One region of the Enterococcus faecium genome, then DNA from elsewhere that is predicted to be linked to it. Evidence: riboswitches for the same ligand, from Rfam matches in the RefSeq annotation. Region 1 holds a riboswitch; the other holds the start of a gene.

Evidence for each region. Region 1 has a riboswitch for preQ1 ahead of PYW34_RS10600 (QueT transporter family protein). Riboswitches for the same ligand answer to the same signal wherever they lie in the genome.
Region 2: another riboswitch for preQ1. It lies ahead of PYW34_RS03405 (nucleoside hydrolase); the one in region 1 lies ahead of PYW34_RS10600 (QueT transporter family protein).

The regions. Positions count from the first base shown of each region.
Region 1 covers NZ_CP118955.1:2,165,004-2,172,854, reverse strand. Annotated here, with positions in the region: gene PYW34_RS10605 (diacylglycerol/lipid kinase family protein) at 1-539, opposite strand, end outside; PreQ1 riboswitch class I at 1,077-1,123, shown strand; gene PYW34_RS10600 (QueT transporter family protein) at 1,136-1,639, shown strand; gene cbpA (cyclic di-AMP binding protein CbpA) at 1,695-2,339, opposite strand; gene rpmG (50S ribosomal protein L33) at 2,501-2,653, shown strand; gene secE (preprotein translocase subunit SecE) at 2,677-2,847, shown strand; gene nusG (transcription termination/antitermination protein NusG) at 2,948-3,493, shown strand; gene PYW34_RS10575 (alpha/beta fold hydrolase) at 3,570-4,457, shown strand; partial or broken gene PYW34_RS10570 (lactate oxidase) at 4,549-5,649, shown strand; gene sdaAA (L-serine ammonia-lyase, iron-sulfur-dependent, subunit alpha) at 5,740-6,612, opposite strand; gene sdaAB (L-serine ammonia-lyase, iron-sulfur-dependent subunit beta) at 6,625-7,293, opposite strand; gene rplK (50S ribosomal protein L11) at 7,636-7,851, shown strand, end outside.
Region 2 covers NZ_CP118955.1:726,024-733,874, reverse strand. Annotated here, with positions in the region: gene secG (preprotein translocase subunit SecG) at 60-296, opposite strand; gene PYW34_RS03415 (GNAT family N-acetyltransferase) at 414-692, opposite strand; gene PYW34_RS03410 (alpha/beta hydrolase) at 805-1,773, opposite strand; PreQ1 riboswitch class I at 1,988-2,032, shown strand; gene PYW34_RS03405 (nucleoside hydrolase) at 2,056-3,030, shown strand; gene PYW34_RS03400 (ECF transporter S component) at 3,035-3,610, shown strand; gene PYW34_RS03395 (ArgE/DapE family deacylase) at 3,677-4,816, opposite strand; gene eno (phosphopyruvate hydratase) at 5,215-6,513, opposite strand; gene tpiA (triose-phosphate isomerase) at 6,629-7,384, opposite strand; gene PYW34_RS03380 (phosphoglycerate kinase) at 7,488-7,851, opposite strand, start outside.

The DNA of each region.
Region 1 (7,851 bases):
TTCAATCGCTTTTTTGTGGAAGAATGATTTGTCGCATGGACGATAGCTGCATCTAATCCTATACCGAAATTATTAACAGCTATTCCTTTTTTTTCACTTATTTTTTCTTCATAAGCCATTATGTGGACTTTTTCTGGTGATTGAGCTGCTAAAATCAGCTGAAGTCCTTTTTTGGGATTTTTTGGAAGGCCTGCCCCTCGAGCAAAATCATCTCCAGAACCTGCTGGAATATAAGCAACTGGGAATTCTACTTCCATCTGATAGAAAGTATCAAGTACCTGATGTAAGGTGCCGTCACCTCCTACGATGATCAAAAGGGGGAAAGTATCGATTGTTTTCTGTTCTTCTTCTATCCAAGGAATCAATGTTTCTTTTGCCAAAGTTTCAGCAATCTCAGCATCGTGTCCTTTGTATTCACTATAATGAAGTGTATAGTCAATATGCTTATTTTTTAATACCGGTAAAATTCTTTCTGCTACTTTATAGCCATTTCCGCTGCCTGCCGATGGATTGATCAATATATGATAATGGAATTTCATGATTTCCTCCTGCTATTCAATAAAACAAGATATTTTAATACTCCTGTTTGCTGGTTAACCAATAATTAGCAAGCTTTTTCTATTTTTTGAATGAAAGAAACTTGTTTTTTCAAAAAAATCTGTTACAAAATTAATTCTTGGTTATTATAGCAGAAGTCTAGGAAAATGAAAAAGGTCCGAAGACCGAAAAACACAAAAAAGCCTAGCAAGCGCATGATCCATTACTTACGTAAGGAGAAGTTCCAAGGTTCGGCATGTCCACTTAGATCTTCAGCTGCTTGCTAGACCGTTCTCTAGTAAGAGGTTGCTCAAATTCCCACATCCTTTTTTATTTATTTAAGTTTCACAACAATTCTGTTCTTGCAGATCCTACTTCGTCTGCTTTACTGGGAATTCTTATGACCCCTTACACTTACTTTATACCATATCCCACGATTTTTAGCAAACGTTTACATTGTTTAAGCTTTTGCTTTTTTAAAAGCAGATAAGACGGATTGAAATAAATGAAAAGTCTGTTATAATTATTGTTTGTTTCACATAACCGCGGTTCATCAACCATCCCGCGTTAAAAAAACTAGGAGAAAAGAGGAGAGAAAATGCAAAAAACGAAAAGCAGACAACGGTTATCCGTAATCGTTGTAAATGGCATCATCATGGCTCTTTATCTAGCGTTAACTATTTTAGTTGCGCCTGTATCCTCAGGGCCGATCCAGTTTCGTATTTCAGAAAGTTTGAATCATTTAGTTGTCTTTAACCGTAAATTGCTTTGGGGAGTTTTAGGCGGGGTCATCGTCTATAATGCCTTCTTTGGTTTTGGTATCATGGATGTGGTTTTTGGTGGCGGCCAAACATTGCTTTCTTTAGGCCTGACAGCTTTATTGCAAAACAAAGTGAAAAATGTAAAGATGCGTTTAGTATTGAACACGATCTTCTTTACCATCAGCATGGGACTGATTGCTTATATGTTAGTTCCAACAGGTGGCCAAGCATTTTGGACAACCTATGGCACGCTTGCATTAAGTGAGTTTATCGTCATGGCTGTTTCAGCACCATTGATGTATTATTTAGATCGCGCGCTTGATTTTGAAAAGCGTGTCTAATTATAAAAAGCGAAAAAAGAAAGCAGATTAGCTGTTTTCTTTTTTCGCTTTTTGATTATGCTTCTTGGTTTTGCAAATTTTCAATTTCTACCACTTTATAATTCTTTTTCTCTAAGTGGTTGACGATCGTTTCACATACTTTCGCTTCAGTGTTAGCCGGTAGCGTGATCAATGTACGTCGAATGTATTCGTCTTTTTCGATATCAAGAGTAATACAGCTGGCAATGCTGCTGTGTTTTGAAATGATTTTTGCAATAGCAGCCAAATCTCCTTGCTTTCCTGTGGAAGCAATTGTCAGTACATAGCTTCCTTGTTCTACGCTCCAAGATTGAGAGAGCATATTAAGCAACGTACTATGTGTCAAAATACCATAAAAATGATTTTCACTGTCAAGGACAGCAATATAAGGAAGCTCTTTGATCGTAAAGAATACTTTGAAGAAAGAAGTATCCAGGTAAATGAACTTTGTAGCGTTTTTCAAAAGATGAGTGACAGGAAGCGTCATATCACCGCCATTTGCTTTATGACGATAGATATGCATTTTGTAAATGTTTCCACGGAAAATATTACCTGAAGAATCTAAGATCGGCACACAACGGTATCCGGAAGTTTCTAAAATTTTTAATGCTTCTTCTAATGTACTAGTCTCTGTAACGGTTGTCAGATCTTTTTTCTTATATACAAGTGTTTTTAATAGCATCGCTATACCTCCAATTGTCTCATTTTAGCTTAATTTCAAATTAATCATATCATAATTTTATCCAAAACAATAGATAGTTTATTTCACAAATTGACAAGTAAAAAGTTACGTGATACTGTTATGAAGTATAAGTCTGATTCTCAGCAAGGGGGCAGAAGTAAATGGCAAAGAAAAAAGCAGCACTCGCTTGTTCCGTTTGTGGGTCTCGCAACTACACAAAATCAGTCAGTGAAGGAAAAAGCGGCGAACGTTTGGAAATCAATAAGTTTTGTAAATATTGTAATCAATATACATTACATAAAGAAACGAAATAAACAGTAGCAAGGGAGGTTGTCTCATGAAATTTCTAAAAAGCGTAAAAGATGAAATCAAACAAGTAACTTGGCCAAGCAGAAAACAACTCCGTAAAGATACGTTAGTAGTCATCGAAACTTCTATTATTTTCGGATTGATGTTTTACGTAATGGATACAGCCATCCAAAGCTTATTTGGCTGGATTTTAAAATAACTCGCTAGCCACAACGTACTTTTAGTGCTATAATGAAGCGAAAGAAAAACTTCGGGTGTACTGAGGTTTTTTTATTTTACAATGAAATGAGGAGCCTTCAATGGAATCTTTTGAAAAAAACTGGTATGTCTTGCATACATATTCAGGATATGAAAACAAAGTAAAAGCAAATATCGAATCTCGTGCGCAAAGTATGAAAATGGCCGACTTTATTTTCCGTGTCGTTGTTCCTGAAGAAAAAGAAACTGAAGTCAAAAATGGGAAAGAAAAAGAAATCGTTCATAAAACATTCCCAGGATACGTACTTGTTGAAATGATCATGACAGACGCTTCATGGTATGTTGTCCGCAACACACCTGGTGTGACAGGATTCGTTGGTTCACACGGAGCCGGAAGCAAACCAGCACCATTACTTCCAGAAGAAGTCAATCATATCTTGCGTTCTATCGGTATGAGCCTGCGACAAAATGATCTAGAAGTAGAAGTTGGCGAAGTCGTGAAAATCATCGAAGGCGCATTTGCTGGATTAGAAGGACAAGTAACAGAAGTTGACGGAGAAAAAGAAAAATTGAAAGTCAACATCGATATGTTTGGACGTGAAACCAGTACAGAACTTGATTTCGATCAAGTAGATAAAATCGATTAATAAAGAGACTTGAAATGTCGATCATATGATTGGCCTTTCAAGTCTTTCTTTTTTCTATATGGAAAGGAAGAGGTGTATGACAGAACCAATCAAAAATTTATGCAAACGTGCAACTGCAGCAGCTTTAGTCCTTATCAGTTTGTTTGCGTTAAGTGGTTGCCAGACGACGAAGATAAATACTACTGAAGTTTCTGATAAAGAAAAAACGGCAGAATCCAGTAAAGTGATAGAAAAAACCACTATTCCAACACTTTTTTTCCACGGCTACAGCGGGACAGAAAATTCCTTTAAAGGGATGTTGCGGCGTTTGGAAAAAAATCAGCAAGCAGTAAAAGAATTGGTTTTAACAGTAGGAACAGATGGACAAATACAAGCAACAGGAGATTTGTCTGGAAAAGCAGACAATCCGATGGTCCAAGTATTGTTTGAAGATAATAAAAATAACGAGTGGAATCAAGCAGAATGGATCAAAACTTGTCTTTTGTATCTGAAAGAAAACTACGGCATAGATAAAGTCAACATAGTGGGGCATTCCATGGGAGGAGTTAGTGCACTACGCTATTTAGGAACGTATGGACAGGATACGTCATTGCCACAAGTTCAGACATTAACAGCAATTGGCGCGCCTTTTAATGATTTTGTCGATGATAGTGCGCAGTCTCTGACAGATGAGTTAGCAAAGGGGCCTGCTGTCGTTTCTAACCGCTATCAAGATTACCAGCAAATGATCGGTAATATTCCTATAACCACTCGATTTTTCTTGATTGCTGGTCAACTAGATGAAACAGACTTGAGTGATGGAACAGTACCGTTAAACAGTGCATTAGCGGTCTATGCGTTGTTGAAGCAACGCGGAAATGAAATAGAGGAAAAAGTAGTGACAGGTGAAAATGCCTCTCATAGTATGCTTCATGAAAACCAAGAAGTAGATCAGCTTGTAAGTCGATTTATTTGGAAAGAATAGCGATAAAAGTATCTGAGAGTAAATGTTTGCTTACTTTTTGTAAGTTTAGTATGATTTATATGTAATCAAGAAGATGAAAGAAGGATCTACTATGACTTATCATACAAGTAATGAAGAACATCCAATCGATATTGTAAACATTGCCTAACTAGAAGGTCGTGTAAAAGAGCGCATGGAAGCAGGAGCTTTTGGCTATATTCGCGGTGGTTCTGAAGATGAGTGGACGATGAAAGAAAATACGACTTCTTTTAATACAAAGAAAATCATGCCACGGATATTACGCGGAATCGACTCAGCCGATTTGCATACATCTGTTTTCGGAATTGAATTAGATACACCGATTATCCAAGCGCCATCAGCGGCCCAAGGATTGGCACATGAAAAAGGGGAAGCTGATACAGCTAAAGGAGTAGCTGCTGCTGGATCAATCTTTTCCATCAGCACTTATGCAAATACGACAATCAAAGACGCAGCCGATGCAGCGCCAGGCGCACCGCAGTTTTTCCAATTATATATGAGTAAAGACGACAGATTCAATGAGTTCATTTTGAACAAAGCAGTAGAAGCAGGGGCTAAAGCTATCATTTTAACGGCAGATTCAACGCTCGGTGGTTACCGTGAAGAAGACGTCATCAATCAATTCCAATTTCCATTACCAATGCCTAACTTAGCTGCGTATAGCGAACAAAGTGCAAGTGGTAATGGCGAAGGAAAAGGAATCGCAGAAATTTATGCAGCTGCAAAACAAGGCTTGACACCAGATGACATCAAAACAATCAAAGAAATCACCCATCTTCCAGTTATCGTAAAAGGAATACAATCGCCAGAAGATGCAGTAATCGCTATCTCTGCAGGGGCAGATGGTATCTGGGTATCCAATCATGGTGGACGTCAACTAGATGGAGGTCCTGCGTCCTTTGAAGTATTGCCAAAAATTGCCGAAGTAGTCAACAAACGTGTACCAGTGATTTTCGACTCTGGTGTCCGTCGAGGAGAGCATGTCTTCAAAGCTCTGGCAAGTGGTGCTGACTTAGTTGCGATTGGCCGACCAGTGATTTATGGGTTGAATCTAGGTGGGGCAGAAGGAGTAACATCTGTTTTTGAACACCTGAACAAAGAATTGTCGATCACGATGCAACTTGCAGGAACAAAAACGATCGATGAAGTAAAAAATACGAAATTGATGGATTAATAAAAAACGAAGAGAAGGGCAATTAGTCCTCTCTTCGTTTTTTGTTATGAAGATAACTAATCTCTTAATACTCGAAATTAAGGAGCTTTATCACGCCCTCTTATTTAAAATCTCTTCCGCAAGTCGTTTAGCAGTTGGCGTAACAGCTAAGCCACCTTCTGCTGTTTCTTTGAAAATCGACGGCATTTGACGTCCGACTTGGTACATTGCAGCAACGACTTCATCCGGCGGAATGACACTTTCGATACCCGCTAATGCCATATCAGCAGAGATAAAAGCTTGAGAAGAGCCTAAAGCATTACGTTTGACACACGGGACTTCAACTAAGCCTGCAACGGGATCGCAAATCAGTCCCATCATATTTTTCAATGTAATGGCTACTGCTTGTGCTGCTTGATGAGGAGTCCCATTTTTTGCACAAACCAAAGCTGCTGCTGCCATTGCACTTGCAGAACCAACTTCTGCTTGACATCCCCCTTCTGCACCACTGATAGAAGCGTTGTTTGCGATGACTAACCCGAAAGCGCCAGCGGTAAATAAGAATTCCAATTGCTGTTCATGTGTCAAATCAAGCCGATCTCGGACAGCCATCAGCACACCAGGAACAACACCCGCGCTTCCGGCAGTCGGTGTAGCACAAATCAACCCCATTTTTGCATTGACTTCATTAACAGCTACAGCATTGCGTACAGCTTTTAAGATTGTTTCTCCACTTAAAAAGTCTGCCTCATTTAAATAATCATCTAATTTTTTTGCATCACCACCGGTAATTCCTGTGACGGAGGTAACACCTTCTTTTCCCTCGTTGATTGATTGTTCCATTACTGAGAGGTTTTTTTCCATGATCTCGATGATGTGACTACGGGAACGGCCACTCATTTCCATTTCAACTGCAATCATCAATTCTGCTACACTTGGATAAGCTTTTGCTTGATCTACTAATTCTTCAATCGATAAAAACATTTTTTTAGCTCCTTAATCGAAATAATTTACGCTGTCGATATTTGGCAGCTGTTTGAGTCTTTTTACCGTTTCTTCTACTTGAGGATCATCTACTTCAATTATCATAATGGCATTTTCACCTTTTGATTCCCGTGTCACTGTCATAGTGCCGATATTCGTATTGGTCTCAGAAAGTATACTAGTCACTTTAGCAATCATACCTGGAACATCTTGGTGGACAACGATCAAGGTAGGAGTACCCATGCTTAAAGAAATTTTGAATCCATTCAATTCAGAAATCTGGATATTGCCACCGCCGATCGAAATGCCAGTGACTGAAAGCTTTCGTGTTCCTTTTTTTAGAAGCATCTTTACAGAGTTTGGATGTTCGGCTTTTTCACTCTTAGGAACAAACAAGACTTCCATACCGGCTTCATATGCCAATTTCAAAGAATCAGCTAAACGTTCATCATCGGGTTCCATCCCTAACAGGCCGCCAACTAATGCAATATCTGTTCCGTGCCCCCGATAGGTTTTTGCAAATGATTCATATAGATAAATATCTACAGAATCAGGCTGTTCGCCAAATATACTACGTATGATTTTCCCGATTCTAGCAGCTCCGGCAGTGTGAGAGCTACTTGGACCAATCATCACAGGTCCAATAATATCAAAGACACTTCTATACCTTAAATCTTTCATTTTCTCCACCTCATTTTGTTATGTAGGAATCTTTGTACAAGGGTCTAAAAAACCGTGTTATTGTTTGCTTTCATCTGTTGAACCATGCTAGCGCAAGTGTAACATAAAAGAAGAAATGAGAACGAAAAATTGTTGTTTTTTTAGAATAAATTTAGCGTTTATTCAAGCAAAATGTAAAAATAGCAGAAAAAAATCTTGAAAAAACAAATAAATTTGCTATACTGTACCAGTGTGCATTGTTTTGCACATTATTTGTCTGGATTTTTTCAGATCAGATAAAACGTGGGAGGAGAAATATGCATCTCCAATTAACCACATCACGGACTTAAGGAGGTATGTCTCGTGGCAAAGAAAGTAGAAAAAATCGTTAAATTGCAAATTCCTGCAGGTAAAGCAACTCCAGCTCCACCAGTAGGTCCTGCACTAGGTCAAGCGGGTATCAATATCATGGGATTCACAAAAGAATTCAACGCTCGTACAGCTGATCAAGCAGGTTTGATCATTCCGGTTGTTATTTCTGTATACGAAGACCGTTCATTCACATTCGTTACAAAAACA
Region 2 (7,851 bases), 1.1 Mb from region 1:
TTAAGCGTTCTCTTTGCAATAAAAAAAGCCGCCCGCCGTTGTGCGAGAGGCTTATTCGACTACTTCGAAGATAAAAATGCTAGGACAAATAATAAGATCATCCAGACAGCTCCCATGACTGCAGTTGATCGCTGCATGACAGCTTCAAAGCCGCGAGCTTTTTGTTTGCCGAATAGTTGATCCGCACCGCCGGTAAATGCACTCGCTGCACTATTTTGCTTGCTTGGCTGCATCATAATCGCAATGACCATAACAATCGATAAAACGATCACGATTCCCAAAATTAAATTATACATATAGCAGCCTCCTTCCCAAAAGATATCGTCTCTTTAACTTTATCATAGATAAAACTCCGTGACAACTCTATATAAATGGAAAAACAGCTGAAAGTGCAAATCTTTCAGCTGTTATTATTATGATTGGCGTAAGACGTCATGATACTCTGGTTTCTTCTCAAACTCTTTTTTTGCGTAAGGGCATAAAGGGATAATCTTTTTCCCCTCTCGTCTTGCTAGTTCTACTCCAGTATACACTAGCTTTTCAGCTAATTTTTGACCACGATATGCTGGATCGACAAATGTATGGTCAATGATCATGATGTCTGGCCCCGCATCCGACCATGTCATTTCTCCGATTTCTTGTTGCTCATCATTGAATAAAGCAAGACGATTTTTTTCCTCTTTGATTTCCATATGCCGCACTCCTCAAATAACTGATATTTTTTTATTCCTACCTTATTTTAACAGTCTCATGGTCTATAAACAATTATTTATCCTCGTGTTGCTTACAAAAAGGAAGAGAAAATCAATCCATCGTTATTCTTTGTTCAATAAATGAAAAAATCACTGTCCAATAGGTTTTCGGATCTTTCATCGATGCTTCCAAATGTTCTGCTTCTGGAACAAGCAGTAATGCTTTATCCCCTGCCGTAGCGTTTTGAATCGTGTATGCTGCTTCTGTAGGAACAAAATGATCTCTTTCACCATGGATGACTAACAAAGGCAAATGGTTACTACCAAGCTGTCTTGTAGCTGATGCTTGCTTTAAAGAATAACCTGCGTATTTCTGAGCATAGTGATTCGCATATCTCATGATCATTTTTTTAGGAAAGACCGTGATTTTACTTAACATATACCGAAATTCCGCATAAACAGAAACATATCCGCTGTCTAAGATAAATCCTTTGACTGCAGATGGAAGCTTTTCACCACTTGCCATCATAATCGTAGAAGCGCCCATCGAACCGCCGTGCAAAATAATGGATGCATCTGGTTGTTCATCTAAGATGAGTTGGATCCATGCAATTAAATCTAGCCGGTCTAGCCATCCCATTCCGATGATTTCTCCTTCACTTTCTCCATGCGCACGTAAATCGGGTATAAGAACGTTGAATCCTTTCTCTGCATATCTTTTACCTATATGAGACATATCTCTTTTCCCTGTACTTCGATAATCATGTACACAAATGACCCATTTATTCTGCTGAGTTGGTTGGAGTAACATCTGTCCAGCTAGTTTCAACCCGTCATAACTTTTGATCGTTTTTGGTATTCCTTGTTCCCAGAAGCTTTCACACTCTTCTTCTAATTTTTGTCGCTTTTTTTCTACTGACGTGACTGCAGCAGGATCCATCAAGCGGTGCCCAGTTTCTTCATACCAGTCATAGCCTCTCTGTACCCCCGCTCTTACTAATTTCTTTGCATAAAAATAAGAAAGAAAATGGTAACTGATTCCTATAAATATCAGAATAAGAATGAAATAAAAAATAACCATCGTACACCCGCCGCTTTCTGCCAAACTATAATCTATTTATTATACAATATACCGATCAATAGGATTCTTTTTCTTCGGCACACGTAAATTCCATTTCTTTTTCATTGTATCATTTACTTAAAGTTCTTCTCAATAGATTTACTTGTAAGAGAGCATTTACATTCACAATAAAAGCCAGTATACTAATTTCGTGCATTATAAACAAGACACTCGTCTTGGACTGGTTCGGAAACTTCCCAGAATAAAAAACTAAGTATCTCTAAAGAAAGGAGATTGGAAATAATGCGTAAAGTAATTATTGATTGCGATCCAGGGATCGACGACACTTTAGCTTTATCACTAGCTGTCAAATCCCCTGATATCGAAGTAGTTGCTATTACCGTCGTTTGCGGGAATGTCCCTGTAGATATCGGTACGCAGAATGTGCTGAAATGTTTGGAGCGCTGTGATCGTTTAGATATCCCTGTTTATCAAGGAATGGAAAAACCTTTGAAGCAACCTTTCATTAGTGCGCAAGACACTCATGGGTTGGATGGATTAGGGGACACAAATTTCCCGATGGTCTTAGCCAAACAGGCAGAATCGCTCCATGCAGTTGATTTTCTGACTGATTATTTCAAAGAAAAAACAGATACATCAGTCATTGCTTTGGGGCCTTTGACCAATATCGCTTCTGCTTTGAAAAACAGCCCATCTGTTGGGAAACATATGGATCGTTTTGTCTCAATGGGCGGAACTTACAAAAGCCATGGTAACTGTTCACCAGTTGCTGAATACAATTACTGGTGTGATCCTGAAGCAGCTTCTTATGTATTCGAAAAGCTCAAACAACCGATAGAAATGGTTGGGTTAGATGTGACAAGAGAAATCGTCTTGACACCGACTATCCTTGAATATTGCTGCCAAATGAATCCTGAAGAGGGAGAGTATCTAAAAGCGATCACTCGTTTTTATTTTGACTTTCACTGGAAACAAGAAAGAATCTTAGGATGTGTCATCAATGATCCATTAGCTGTTGCTTATTTTATCGATGAGTCCATCTGTGAAGGCTTTAAAAGCTTCACTGCTGTAGAAACTCAAGGAATAAGTCGCGGACAAACATTGGTTGATCGTTATGAATTTTGGCAGAAATCTGCTAACAGTAAAATTATGACAAAAGTAGATACTCGTCTTTTTTTCCAAAAGTTTTTAACCGTTCTTTTAAATGCACAAGAAGAAACGATTATGAAAGATTTGGAAAGGTTAAAGATGGGCTAACAAAATGAATAAAAACAAGATGGCAACTCGCGTACTTACAATGATGGCTTTGTGTATTGGGATCAATTATGTTGGAGGAACGATTGCTTTATGGCTTCGTTTGCCAGTCTATCTAGACTCTATTGGAACGATTTTTGCTGGCGCGTTACTTGGTCCCATACCAGGAATGCTGACAGGATTGTCCAGCGGTATTTTAAGTGGAGTGACTACAGATATTTTTTCTCTGTATTATTCGCCAATCCAAATTCTCACAGGCTTGCTTGCTGGATTGATTTTGCCAAGATATCTCGGCAAAGATAAAAACAGCTTGAAACTGTTATTACTCGCTTTGATTTTGTCGGTACCTGGAACGATCGTTTCTTCGATCATTACCGTTCAGTTATTTGGCGGGATCACCTCCTCAGGATCCAGTATGATCGTTCAGCTATTACATGGGTTAGGTTTAAGTCAGACAACAAGTGTGATCTTGGTACAGGCGGGTACAGACTACCTTGATCGCTTTTTGTCTATCGTCGTTGTTTCATTAGTCATCACTATGTTGCCACAACGCTTGATATATTCAAAAAGAAAAATAGGCTGAATAAACAGAGCTGGATTAGCAAAATAATGCTAATCTGGCTCTGTTTTTTCATTTATTAAAAAAATCTTACGCTAAGTAGGATAAAATAATTCCTTGATATTTTTCGATCATATCCAAATAATTATCGATTTCAACATACTCATCTACTTGATGAGGCAAAGTAACGACACCAGGCCCAAAGACGACAAAGTCGAAGGAATGGTTAGCTTTCGTAAATTCGGCTGCATCCGTTGTTGCTGCCGCTCCAACTAAAGGTAATGGCTGGCTGAATTGTTGCTGAATGCAATGAATCAAAGGAGAATCTGGATCAGCTTTGACAGGTATTTTGTTGTAATCGATCATCAATTCCAAATGATAGTCTGTCTCTTGATTCAATTCATTGACGATTGATTGCAGCAATGCAATGATTTTATCATTTGGGTATTCTGGAATCGATCGAATGTTCCCTTGGAGCTGCGCATGGCTTGGGATGCTGTTGACTTGATTCCCGCCACTGATCAATGTAACATTATGGATTGTTTTTCCTAGGACAGGATTCTCGATTGTTTCAGCGAGGTGATTCATTTCAGCATTTGCTTTCGTAATGAATTCATTTAGGTGATTGATTGCATTATAACCTTGGTCTGGCATAGAGCTATGCGCTTCTTTTCCGTGCGAGGTGACTGTATAGTTGATTGATCCCATGTGCGTATACATCAAACTGTAATTGGTTGGCTCTCCGATGATCAAGGCATCTAAGTCATCTACATAGCCTGCTTTCGTGAGCTGTTCCCCACCTAGTTCACCCACTTCTTCTCCGACAGTGGCTAATAATTTGACTGTTCCGTTAAATGGTTTTCCTGACTCTTTCAGTTCGATCATGGCAATCACCATTGCTGCCAAGCCATTCTTCATATCTGTAGCACCACGTCCGTACAAACGGTTCCCATGGATTTCTGCTGCAAAGGGTGCATAGGTCCAAGACGATTCATCACCAGCCGCCACGACATCCATATGCCCAGATAGGCCTAACACTTTTCCTGATTGGCCCTTTTGGTAACGAGCAATCAAATTATCTCTACCATCTCTGTAAGAAACAATCTCTCCTGTTATGTCATGCTTTGCCAAAAGCTTATTCAAATAGGCTGCTACTTCACCTTCGTTTCCATTCACTGATTTAATTCGGATAATCTCTTGTAAAATCGCGATTTTTTCTTCTTTTTTCATCTAATCCTCTCCCTTGCCATTTCTTTTTATTGTATTTGAGTGTGCTCGAATTTTCAAATAGGAGCAACCAAAGTAAAAATGAAGAAAGAGAGCCACTTTATGAAAAATATGCTGCTACTTCCCTCCTATTTTATTTATACGAGAGGACTTGCCCATAGATTCCTATTCTACTGTTCTATCCTTAAAAGCTCTTATATGATGCTAGTTATTGTTAGCTTTCCTTTTTCAAGGATGATCTTTTCTTGTACCATTCTTTGTAAACATCATATACAGAAGCTAGTTGCAAAAAAACTCTCTACCTGCTGATATTTCAGCAAGTAGAGAGTTCGATTACTTAACTAAGTGATCATACTCGACTATCTTTCAATAGTCGATCATGTATCTTCATTAGAAAAGAATTATTTGTTTTTTAAGTTGTAGAAAGATTTCAAACCTTTGTATTCTGCAACTTCACCAAGTTGGTCTTCGATACGTAGTAATTGGTTGTATTTAGCAATACGGTCAGTACGTGATAGAGAACCAGTTTTGATTTGGCCAGCGTTTGTTGCAACAGCGATATCAGAGATTGTTGAATCTTCTGTTTCACCAGAACGGTGAGATACAACTGCTGTGTAGCCAGCTTCTTTAGCCATTTCGATAGCTTCGAAAGTTTCTGTTAATGTACCGATTTGGTTCACTTTGATAAGGATTGAGTTAGCAATTCCTTTTTCGATACCTTCAGATAATTTTTGAGTGTTTGTTACGAACAAGTCGTCACCAACTAATTGAACTTTGTCGCCTAATACGTCAGTTAATTTCTTGAATCCGTCCCAGTCGTTTTCGTCTAATCCATCTTCGATTGAGATGATTGGATATTTAGAAACTAATTCTTCGTAGAATTTGATCATTTCGTCAGTTGTTTTTTCGCCTTCGCCTGAGTCAGCTAGTACGTAAACACCTTTTTCTTTGTCGTAGAATTCTGAAGAAGCAGCATCCATAGCAAGAACAACGTCTTTACCAGGTACATAGCCAGCTTTTTCGATTGCTTCGATGATTACTTCAAAACCTTCTTCGTTTGAACCAAGGTTTGGAGCAAATCCACCTTCGTCACCAACAGAAGTTGCTAATCCGCGAGCTTTCAAGATTGAAGCTAATGCGTGGAATACTTCAGCACCCATACGTAGAGCTTCTTTGAATGTTGGAGCGCCAACAGGCATGATCATGAATTCTTGGAAGTCGATTGAGTTATCAGCATGTGATCCGCCGTTGATGATGTTCATCATTGGTGTTGGCAATACTTTTGTGTTGAATCCGCCTAGGTAGTGGTATAAAGGTACTTCTAGGTAGTCAGCAGCTGCACGTGCAACAGCGATAGAAACACCTAAAATAGCGTTCGCACCTAATTTACCTTTGTTAGGAGTTCCGTCTAAAGCGATCATAGCTTTGTCGATAGCCATTTGGTCACGAACATCGTAGCCAATGATTGCTTCAGCAATGATGTTATTTACGTTGTCGACAGCTTTAGTTACACCTTTACCGCCATAACGAGCTTTGTCTCCGTCACGTAATTCAACTGCTTCGTATTCACCAGTTGAAGCACCTGAAGGAACCATTCCGCGGCCAAAAGCTCCGCTTTCTGTGTATACTTCTACTTCGATTGTTGGGTTACCACGTGAGTCTAAGACCTCGCGAGCGTAAACATCAGTAATAATTGACATGTTTTGTCTCTCCTTTGAGTTTGTTTTTTCCTAAGGGATTTCCCTCATATACGATTTTAGTTAATTTTGCTCATTAGTGCAAACATTTCTTGCATTTTTCGCAAATTTTCAACAATTATTTTACAGCGTCTAACAATGACAAGAATGAATCTGCTTGCAAGCTTGCGCCACCGACTAAAGCACCGTCAACATTTTCTTTTGCCATGTATTCAGCAATATTTTCTGGTTTTACAGAACCGCCGTATTGGATACGAACTGCTTCTGATACTTCTTTTCCATAAAGTTTTTCAACTGTTTGACGTACAACTCCACAAATTTCGTCAGCGATTTGTGCGTCAGCTGATTTACCAGTACCGATTGCCCAGATTGGTTCATAAGCAATAACCATGTTTGACACTTGTTCAGCTGAAAGATCAGCTAAACCAGCTGTAATTTGTCCTTCGATCCATTCAGCAGTTTTGCCTGCTTCATAGGTTTCTAAAGATTCGCCGCAGCATAGGATTGGTGTCATACCATTTGCAAAGATAGCTTTTGCTTTTTTATTGATGTCTTCGTCTGTTTCATGGAAATATTCACGACGTTCTGAATGTCCGATGATCACATAATGAACACCTAGATCAGCAAGAGCTGCTGGTGAAGTTTCACCAGTGAACGCACCTGAGTTTTCCCAGTAGCAGTTTTGTGCTGAGATTTTTAGTTCTGTACCTTCAGCTGATGTCATTAATTCTTGTAAGAATAATGCAGGAGATCCGATGACTGAATCAACTTTATCATTTGAAGGGATTTTGTTTTTTACTGCTTCAGCAAATTCTTTTGCTTCTGATGCAGTTTTGTTCATTTTCCAGTTACCTGCGATAATAGGTTTACGCATTGAGGAACACACTCCTTAATTTATTGAAAAATGGCTAGGGAGTCATGAAAACTCCCTTCACCTTTTGATCGATTACTCGTCAGAATTGAGCAAACTTGGTCGTTTATTTATCGTTGATTGCTGCTAGTCCTGGTAATTCTTTACCTTCAAGCAATTCCAAGCTTGCGCCACCACCTGTTGAGATGTGTGTGAATTTGTCAGCAAATCCTAATTGTTCTGCTGCTGCAGCTGAGTCTCCGCCACCGATGATTGTTGTTGCGCCTTCTAAGTTAGCGATTGCTTCACAAACACCGATCGTACCTTTAGCAAAGTTACTCATTTCAAATACACCCATAGGTCCGTTCCAAACAACTGTTTTTGCACCTTGTAATGTATCAGCAAATAATTTTACTGATGCTGGGCCGATGTCTAAAGCCATCAAACCATCAGGAATGTCTCCTTCGATTACTTGTGTTTCAACATCATTT